DNA from 2 places in the Paeniglutamicibacter psychrophenolicus genome. Region 2 is predicted to be linked to the other one. Evidence: riboswitches for the same ligand, from Rfam matches in the RefSeq annotation. Region 2 holds a riboswitch; the other holds the start of a gene.
What was found. Region 2 has a riboswitch for S-adenosylmethionine ahead of JOF46_RS03100 (flavin reductase family protein). Riboswitches for the same ligand answer to the same signal wherever they lie in the genome.
Positions count from the first base shown of each region.

Region 1 (4,404 bases), 3.9 Mb from region 2:
TGCGCCAGTGCGGCTTGTGCACGCGCATCGACCATGGTCGTTCCTCGGGTGTTTCCGGTCGGAAGGTGCCGTGGTGCTAGTCGCTCTCGGGCTGTGTGCCGAGGCGGAAGTGGCGACCCGAGATGTTGGCGACCTCGATCTTGACCCAGGCTTCCTTCATGGTGGGCGTCCACGGCGAGACCCCGGAGCTGCGTGCCTCCTCGATCTCCGCGGTGGTCTGCAGCTGGTGCGCGTGTCCGTGGACCACCACCGACCAGGCCTCGTCGGAGAGGATGCCGTCGGCCTCGAAGGCCACCGCATCGTGCACCGTCAGGGCCGCAAGCTTTTCGCCTGGAGCCGTGCGGATGTATATGGTCTTGCCCACCAGGCCGAAGTTCAGCGGGAAGATATCGACGGTGCCGCCCACCGCGGTGGCCAGGCGGCCGTGGGAGGTCCTCTCGAGCAAGCTCCAGGCCTGCTCTTCGGTCAGCACCAGCACGGGTTCATCTGCATCATGGTCAAACATCATGCCTTCATAATTCTACGAAACGTAGAAAAATACCAGAGTTGACAACGGCAAGTGAACTTTCCGGCAACGCGGCCCAATTCATCCTTTCGATCCACTCCCTGCCCCCGGCTCGTGAAAGACTGGGTTTCATGGTCAAGGAAACAGGAGCCGAACGCGCCCGGCACATTGCCGCACGCTTCGAGGACCGCGCCCTGGAACTGCGCGCAACACGGGCCCGCGAACGGGGCCTGGTGCCCACCGTCCTGCCCTACACCGGCTACGGGCTCTCGGACCCGGAAAACGGCTGGGTGCGCATCTTTGCGCGGCTGGTGCTGGCCAAGCCCGGCGCATTCGATGCGGGGCGCCACCGCGCCAAGGTCATCGCCGACGGGGTGCGTGGCTGGCGGAACTTCATCTCCCCGATCGTCCCGCACGGGCAGCTCGAGGTGCACATCAACGGCGAACGCTTTGCCGTGCAGGCCGACCGCGGGGGAGTGCTCGACGTCAGGGTCGCCGCCACGCTGGCACCGGGCTGGCACGAGATCACCTTGCACACCGATGGTTCCGCGGCCGTGGCCGCCCCGGTCATGATGGTCGACGCGGCCGCCGAATTCGGGATGCTCTCCGACGTGGACGACACCATCGTGGTCACCGCACTGCCGCGCCCGCTGCTGGCCGCCTGGAACTCCTTCGTCCTGTCCGAGCACGCCCGCCTCGCCACCCCGGGGATGCCGGTGATGATGGAGAAGCTGATGCGTGACAAGCCCGGCGCCCCCACCTTCTATCTGTCAACGGGAGCCTGGAACGTTGCCCAGACGCTCACCCGTTTCCTCTCGCGCAACCTCTACCCGCAGGGCCCGCTGCTGCTGACCGACTGGGGGCCCACCGACAGGGGCTGGTTCCGTTCGGGCATGCAGCACAAGGCCGACCAGCTGCGCCGCCTGGCCAATGAGTTCCCGAACCTGAAGTGGCTGTTGATCGGCGACGACGGCCAGCACGACCCCTACCTCTACGCCGAATTCGCCAGGCGCTACCCCGACCACGTCGCGGCGATCGTGATCCGCCAGCTGACCCCCTCGGAGGCCGTGCTGGCCGGCGGACGCAGCCAGGGGATCCTGAACTCCACTCCCGGGGTGCCGTGGGTGTACGAGTCCGACGGGGCACGCATCGCCGAAAAGCTTCAGGAGCTGGGCCTCATCAGCCCCGACGCCGAGCAGGGGCCGGGCAAGTGAACGAACCCAAGCTCCGCGTCGAGGTCCCCATGCGCTGGGGAGACATGGACGCGTACGGCCACATCAACAACGTGAACCTGGTCCGCATGATGGAAGAGGCGCGCATCGCCGGCTTCGGCGTGCCCGGCGGCACCGGCAAGCCCGGGATCGAGCCGCTGGTCGACCTGTTCTCCGCGGTCCCGGAAAACACCCAGATCCTGGTGGTCGAGCACCGGGTGCGCTACGTCAAGCCGCTGGATTACCGCAACGTCCCGGCGCACGTGGACCTGTGGATCAGCGCCATCAAGGCAGCAAGCTTCGACATCTGCTACGAATTCCACGATCCGGTCGACGGCGGGGTGTGCGTTCGTGCCGCCACGACCCTGGCTTTCTTTTCCGTCGAGACCCAGCGGCTGCTGCGGCTGTCGGCGGAAAACAAGGAAGCGATGGCCCGCTACGCGGCCGAGCCGATCTTCCGCTAGGAGCGCTGCAGCTCGGCCGTCAACGCGTCGAAGTCCCGGGCCAGGGCCTCGTCCCGCTCGAAGCTGCACGGCTCAAGCGGCTCGGTGCTGAAGGAAAAGTAACCCAGCCCGGCGCTGCGCCGCGGGTCCGCCGGAAGCGCGAGCGCGTTGTTGTGGAAATTCACCCGGCCCAGCGAGACGCCCTCGGGACGGGTCGGGGCGATGCGCAGCAGGTGCGCGATCACGGGAAGGTCATGGGCGAAGACCTGGTGGTGGGTCCCGCCGGCAAAGACGTGCAGCGTGAGCCCCTGGACGGGGGAGACCATGACCTCCACATCGGCCGGAGCCCACAGCGTGGGTCGGGCCATCAGGGACTTGACCGCCCGCGGATTGGTGCGGTGGCCGGGGTGGAAGGACGTACAGGATTCGGACGGGCATGACTGGTTGCGCAAGGGACGGCGCCTTTCGTGTGCTCTTGTCCCCGGGGCGGTTGCCGCCAAGGACCGCTTCGTCATCCGAACCACCCGTGAAGCATGGGGTTGGTGTACGCGCCTGGTCGGAGCCTAAAGCTGGCGCGCATCTCGTGAAGCTGGTTTCATCGTACCAAAACGGGGATGACGATTTAGGGTGATGGTATGAGACTGATCTTGATCCGCCACGGGCAGACCGCCTCGAACGTGGCGCAGGCACTGGACACCGCTGCCCCCGGGGCACCACTGGACGAGACCGGGATTGCGCAGGCCCAGGCGCTGGTGGAGCGGTTGGGCGCCGAGGGGCGGGACGTCGACGCGGTGTATTCCTCGACGTTGCTGCGGGCCAGGATGACGGCCGGTCCGCTGGCGCAAGCCCGCGGATTGGAAGTGGCCGAGCACGCCGGGCTTACCGAGATCTCCGCCGGGGAACTGGAAATGCGCACCGACCGCGACGCCCAACTGGCCTACCGCGACGTGTTCTTCCGCTGGCTCTCGGGCGACCTTTCGGCCAGGGTGCCCGGCGGCGAGGACGCCCGCACCGCACTGGATCGCTTCGACGCGGTCATCGAGGGGGCCAGAAATGCCGGGACCGGGAAGCTGGTGGTGGTCAGCCACGCGGCAATGCTGGTGACCTGGCTTGCCTCCCGGAGCGCCAACTTCGACTCTGCACTGCTTTCCCCCGTGCCGCTGGCCAACACCGGTGTGGTGACCCTGGAGGATGCGACGGGATCGAGCTGGAGGCTGCGCAGCTGGCAGGGCCAACACCTGGAGTAGCGGCAATTTTTCGTGGCCTTCGGTTGATTGCATGGGGCCTTGCGGCTCGGGTTCATGACGTTGGCATTGGCTAAGTGGGGGCTTGGTCGATTAGGCTAGGCTTATCTTCCCTAATCCACAAAGGCGGTAATTGGTGAGCATCCAGCGTTCGGCACGTCCGGTTCGGCCCCAGGTTGTCCTCGAGGTTTTGGCCACCGAGCAACTGTCCCGGCACATGATGCGCCTGACCTTCGGGGGTCCAGGATTCGTGAACTTCCAGGACAAGGCCGTCTCCGACCGCTACGTGAAGATCCTCTTCGCCAAGCCCGAGCTCGGCCTGGTGCCCCCGTACGACCTCGATGCCCTGCGTGAACAGCTGGCCCCTGAAGACTTCCCGGTCCGACGCACCTACACGCTGCGGCACGTGGACCTCGAAGCCCAAACCGTGCAGATCGACTTCGTGATCCACGGAGACCAGGGACTGGCCGGCCCGTGGGCGCAGAACGCCAAGATCGGCGACCAGATCTGCTTCGCCAGCCCCGGCGGCCTCTACACGCCGAACCCCGAATTCGACAGGCACCTGCTCATCGGCGACGAGACGGCGCTTCCGGCGATCTCCGCCGCCGTCGAAGACATGACCCCGGAGATGGTCGGGGACATCTACCTCGAGGTCGCAGGACCAGAGGACGAGGTCCAGCTGGATGTGCCGGCAGGGATCACCGTGCACTGGCTGCACCGCGGCGGCTACTTCACCCCGGAAAACACCAAGCTCGAGGAAGCCGTGCGCAACGCCGAGTGGCACGAAGGCACCCTCCAGGTCTTTGCCCACGGCGAGCGAGAGACCATGAAGTCGCTGCGTGCCTACCTCAACGGCGAACGCGGAGTGGATCGCCGGGCCATGTCGTTGTCCGCCTACTGGGCCTACGGCCGTGCCGAGGACGAATTCCAGGCCGAAAAGAAGTCGCCCATCGGACAGATCTTCCCCGAAGCGCTCAACGCCTGACATGGGCTTCGGGGCG
Region 1 covers NZ_JAGIOE010000001.1:4,603,792-4,608,195, reverse strand. The annotation lists gene JOF46_RS20720 (DUF3626 domain-containing protein) at 1-35, opposite strand, end outside; gene JOF46_RS20715 (pyridoxamine 5'-phosphate oxidase family protein) at 77-508, opposite strand; gene JOF46_RS20710 (App1 family protein phosphatidate phosphatase) at 637-1,719, shown strand; gene JOF46_RS20705 (acyl-CoA thioesterase) at 1,749-2,180, shown strand; gene JOF46_RS20700 (hypothetical protein) at 2,177-2,611, opposite strand; SAM riboswitch class IV at 2,626-2,748, opposite strand; gene JOF46_RS20695 (histidine phosphatase family protein) at 2,795-3,406, shown strand; gene JOF46_RS20690 (siderophore-interacting protein) at 3,540-4,388, shown strand.
Region 1: linked by a shared signal. The riboswitch ahead of JOF46_RS20700 (hypothetical protein) and the one ahead of JOF46_RS03100 (flavin reductase family protein) in region 2 are both predicted to bind S-adenosylmethionine.

Region 2 (4,404 bases):
AAGATCACCCGCCCGGAAGAGGCAAAGGTCGTTGCAGAGTAATTCTGCTCTTCGATCTTCGTAGAACAACACTTTAGGAGGCTCCAATGGCAGGCGAGACAGTCATTACGGTTATTGGTAATTTGACCGCTGACCCGGAACTGCGTTTCACCCCGTCAGGATCGGCCGTGGCGAACTTCACCATTGCATCGACCCCGCGAACCTTCGACCGCCAGACCAATGAATGGAAGGACGGCGACACGCTGTTCCTCCGTGCGTCGGTGTGGCGTGAGGCAGCCGAAAACGTCGCTGAGACGTTGACCAAGGGCATGCGCGTCATCGCCCAGGGCCGCCTCAAGTCGCGTTCCTACGAAACCAAGGAAGGCGAAAAGCGTAACGTCACCGAGCTTGAGGTCGATGAAATCGGCCCGTCGCTGCGTTACGCCTCCGCAAAGGTCACCCGTACCCAGCGCTCCGGCGGTGGCGGTGGCGGCTTTGGTGGTCAACAGCAGAACGCCGGCGCAAATGCCGGTGGATTCGGCGGCGGCAACCCAGGCGGCGGCGGTGGATTCGGTGGCGGCAACGCCGGCGGAAACACCGGTGGCGGCTGGAATGCACCCGCGGCCGATCCTTGGGGAGCTCCTGCCGGAGGAAACAACGGCGGATGGGGCAACCCGGGTTCCGACGAACCACCTTTCTAAACAAATTTATTCACCATCCCGCAGAAAATTCTGCGGGCTCCACCTGAATTAAGGAGCTCCACGATGGCTAAGGCTGAACTCCGTAAGCCCAAACCAAAGTCCAACCCCTTGAAGGCCGCTGACATCACTGTCATCGACTACAAGGACGTAGCATTGCTGCGCAAGTTCATTTCCGATCGCGGAAAGATCCGTGCCCGTCGCGTTACCGGTGTTTCCGTACAGGAACAGCGCAAGATCGCACAGGCCATCAAGAACGCGCGTGAAGTGGCATTGCTGCCTTACTCCGGCGCTGGCCGCGGCTAAGGAAGGTATACCAACATGGCAAAGCTCATTCTGACCCACGAAGTTACCGGCCTTGGTGCCGCAGGCGACATCGTTGAGGTGAAGACCGGTTACGCACGTAACTACCTTCTCCCGCGCGCCTTCGCCATCACCTGGAGCAAGGGCGGTGAGAAGCAGGTTGAGTCGATCAAGGCCGCCCGTGCTGCTCGCGCTGTTGCTTCCCTGGAAGAAGCACAGGCACTTGCCGCTTCGATCTCGGCCAAGCCGGTCAAGCTGACCGTCAAGGCCGGCGCTACCGGTCGCCTCTTCGGCACCGTGAAGACCGAGGACATTGCCAAGGCTGTTGCAGCCGCTGGCTTGGGCTCGATCGACAAGCGCAACATCGAAATCAACGATCACATCAAGTCGACGGGTAACTACTCGGCGACCGTGCGTCTGCACACCGATGTCTCCGCGACCGTTGCACTGCAGGTTGTTGCCGCCAAGAAGTAATTTCTTGCGCATTCGCCGTCTTGGCTGACGGCAAACCACTGTGGACCCCGCCAATGGCGGGGTCCACAGTGGTTTAACGCCCAAAACGTGCCTTCATCCCGCGGATCGGCCGGCCGGGGGCTGGCGCATGATGCCGGTGTCCAGTAGTTTTGCGGCAGGAAGCCGCTGCCGTTCGGTTATGGAGGCCGACCCGGGCCACGGACGCTGCAGGGCGCTGCAACAGGAAGGCGCGAGCATGAAGCTGACACTGACCGAATTCGTGAGCCTGGACGGGGTCTGCCAGGGCCCCGGGTCCGCGGAGGAAGACACCACCGATGGATTCACGCAGGGTGGCTGGTTCGTTCCGCACATGGATGCGGGGTTCATCGACCAGGCCGCGCAATGGCTGGCGCAAGCCGACGGGCTGCTGCTGGGCCGCCGCACCTACGAGGCCTTCGCGCGGGACTGGCCGCAGATCACCGACCCGGATGACCCCTTCACGGCCCTGATGAACTCGCTGCCGAAGTACGTTGCCTCGCAGACGCTGGCCGAGGGCTCCTGGAACCCGACCACGGTCCTCTCCGGCGACGTTGCCGCCCGGGTTGCGCAGCTCAAGGCCCGACCCGGCAGGGAACTGCAGATCCACGGCAGCGCCCGGCTTGCCGGGTCGATGCTCGCCGCGGGGTTGATCGACGAGCTCCGGCTCGTGGTGGCTCCCGTCGTCCTTGGACACGGGCGGCGGCTCTTTCCCGAAGGCGGCTCACCGGCGGGATTGCGGTTGACCGGCAGCAAGTCCACCGGCGGGGGACTGGCCATCCTGCTCTATGAAAACACCGGAACCCCGAGCTATGCGACCTACACGGGCGCCTCGGACGTGGGTTGAGCGCCCGGCGGCCATCATCATCGCTCCATGCTGGCCATATCGTGGCATTGGGTCGCAGGATCTTCGATTCTTACGCTTCGTGACCTAATGTGTCGAAACAATCTTTGACGGAGTCGCAATATTTCTCCTAACGTTAGTGGTGAATCAAGAGTGTCAACTTACAAGCCCTGGCTTGTTGACCGGCAACCCTCTCACGGTGGTGGGGTGCTCCAGGTGATGATTCGGCCTTCCGGAACCCCGGGGGCAAGTACCGCACACCTCGCTGTTCTGCGCGTGCATTTCACGCAGTGGCGAAGGTGGGCCGAAGCCGAAGGATTGAGCACCATGACACTCACCTCTGACCTCACACCCGATACCCTGCGCAACGTCTTTGCCCAGCACCCATCCGGCATCGCCGCACTCTGCTCCATCGTCGACGGACAGCCGCAGGGAATTGTGGCCTCGTCCTTCACAGTCGGTGTGTCCATGGATCCGCCGCTGGTGATGTTCGCGGTCCAGAACACTTCCAAGACCTGGCCGTTGGTACGCACCAGCGGGCGCATCGGTGTTTCGGTGCTCAGCGAAAAGAACGAGGGCGTGTGCCGACAGATCGCATCCAAGTCCGGGGACCGCTTTGCCGGGCTTCGCCTGGACTCGACCGACGAGGGCGCGCTGTTCCTGCATGACGCCACCTTGTGGCTCGACTGCTCGATCGAGCAGGAGATCCCGGCCGGGGACCACCACGTGGTGCTCCTGCGCGTGCACGGCCACCAGACGCACGACGAGACCAATCCTCCGCTCGTGTTCCACGGCTCCGCCTTCCGCCGCCTGGAGGCAGAGCAGCTGGTCTCCTGAGGTCCACTGGAACGCGAGGGCTCCCCGCCCGCCACCCCGAACACATGATTCGGCGCGGCAGGCGGGGAGCCTTCTTCGTTGATGCGGTGTTCAGCCCTGCGGCTGGACGTGGACCGCGTCCATCATGTGCCGGTACCCGTCACGGGCAAGCTGGGCCAGGATCTCGACATCGACGTCGGCGAGCTTGTTCACGTACAGGCAGCCCGCGCCGCGCTTGTGCTTGCCCAGTTTCGCCAGGAGTGCGGGGGCCGTCGGGGCAATGGTCAGCCCGTAGAGTGCCAGGTTCGCGGAGCGCGGTGAAAAGCCAATGGCGACAGCATCTCCCTCGCGGCCGGACTCGTACTTGTAGTGGTAGGTGCCGAAGCCGACGATCGTGGGCCCCCACATGGTGGCGGGCTGGCCGCTGGCCACTTCCATCATCTCCATCAGGAGCTCGGCGTCCGCGCGCCGCGTCGGGTGTGGCACCGCTGCAATGAACTCGTGTGGGTCAACGGGGGTCGGTGCGGTCTTGTTGGCGGTCATGCGGCCCAGTATCTCAGGGCTTGGTGATGTGCATCAATGCCCGCAATCCCCAGATCCTTGGCAAGCCTCGGCGTGTCTGTGGATAGCTTGTGGGTAACCGTGGAAACGGGGGTGGATTAACCGCGGAATCTCGGGGTTTTTGTATGTATAACCCACTTTTACGCCTGTGGAGGATGTGGATAACTAGTTTGTATCCACAGGGGGTGAATTACATAAGGCCTAGTCAAACGGATGTAATTGTCAAATACTTCCTGTAATCCACAACGTTCTCCCCAGACTGTGCACACAACACGCCGCGAGGTTCACAGGTTATCCACACGCCCTGTGGATAACCGTGTTGGGTTTGGCGGAAATCAGGTCTATGGTGACAGTGTTCCCCACCTATTTCCACAGGTTCGTGGTGCCTTACGGCACGTGTGAGCTTGGACCTAACGAATCGTCCGTGCTCCTTGAGACACTGGAAGGGTAATGAAGCGGAAAACTTGGGAACCCGCGCAGCTTGAAGGGAAAAGCCCGTGTCGCTAGCCAGCACCGAAACCAACTCCGATTCACAGGGATCGGACTATGGACGCACTCCACCACAGGACCTTGTAGCAGAGCAGAGCGTCTTGGGCGGCATGATGCTTTCCAAGGACGCCATCGCTGACTGCGTCGAGGTGCTGCGAGGCCTCGATTTCTATCGCCCGGCACACGAGGCAATTTACGAAGCCATCATCGACCTCTACGGCCGCG
Region 2 covers NZ_JAGIOE010000001.1:711,481-715,884, forward strand. The annotation lists gene rpsF (30S ribosomal protein S6) at 1-42, shown strand, start outside; gene JOF46_RS03080 (single-stranded DNA-binding protein) at 87-680, shown strand; gene rpsR (30S ribosomal protein S18) at 744-983, shown strand; gene rplI (50S ribosomal protein L9) at 999-1,454, shown strand; gene JOF46_RS03095 (dihydrofolate reductase family protein) at 1,690-2,316, shown strand; SAM riboswitch class IV at 2,459-2,572, shown strand; gene JOF46_RS03100 (flavin reductase family protein) at 2,641-3,150, shown strand; gene JOF46_RS03105 (DUF1801 domain-containing protein) at 3,241-3,672, opposite strand; gene dnaB (replicative DNA helicase) at 4,188-4,404, shown strand, end outside.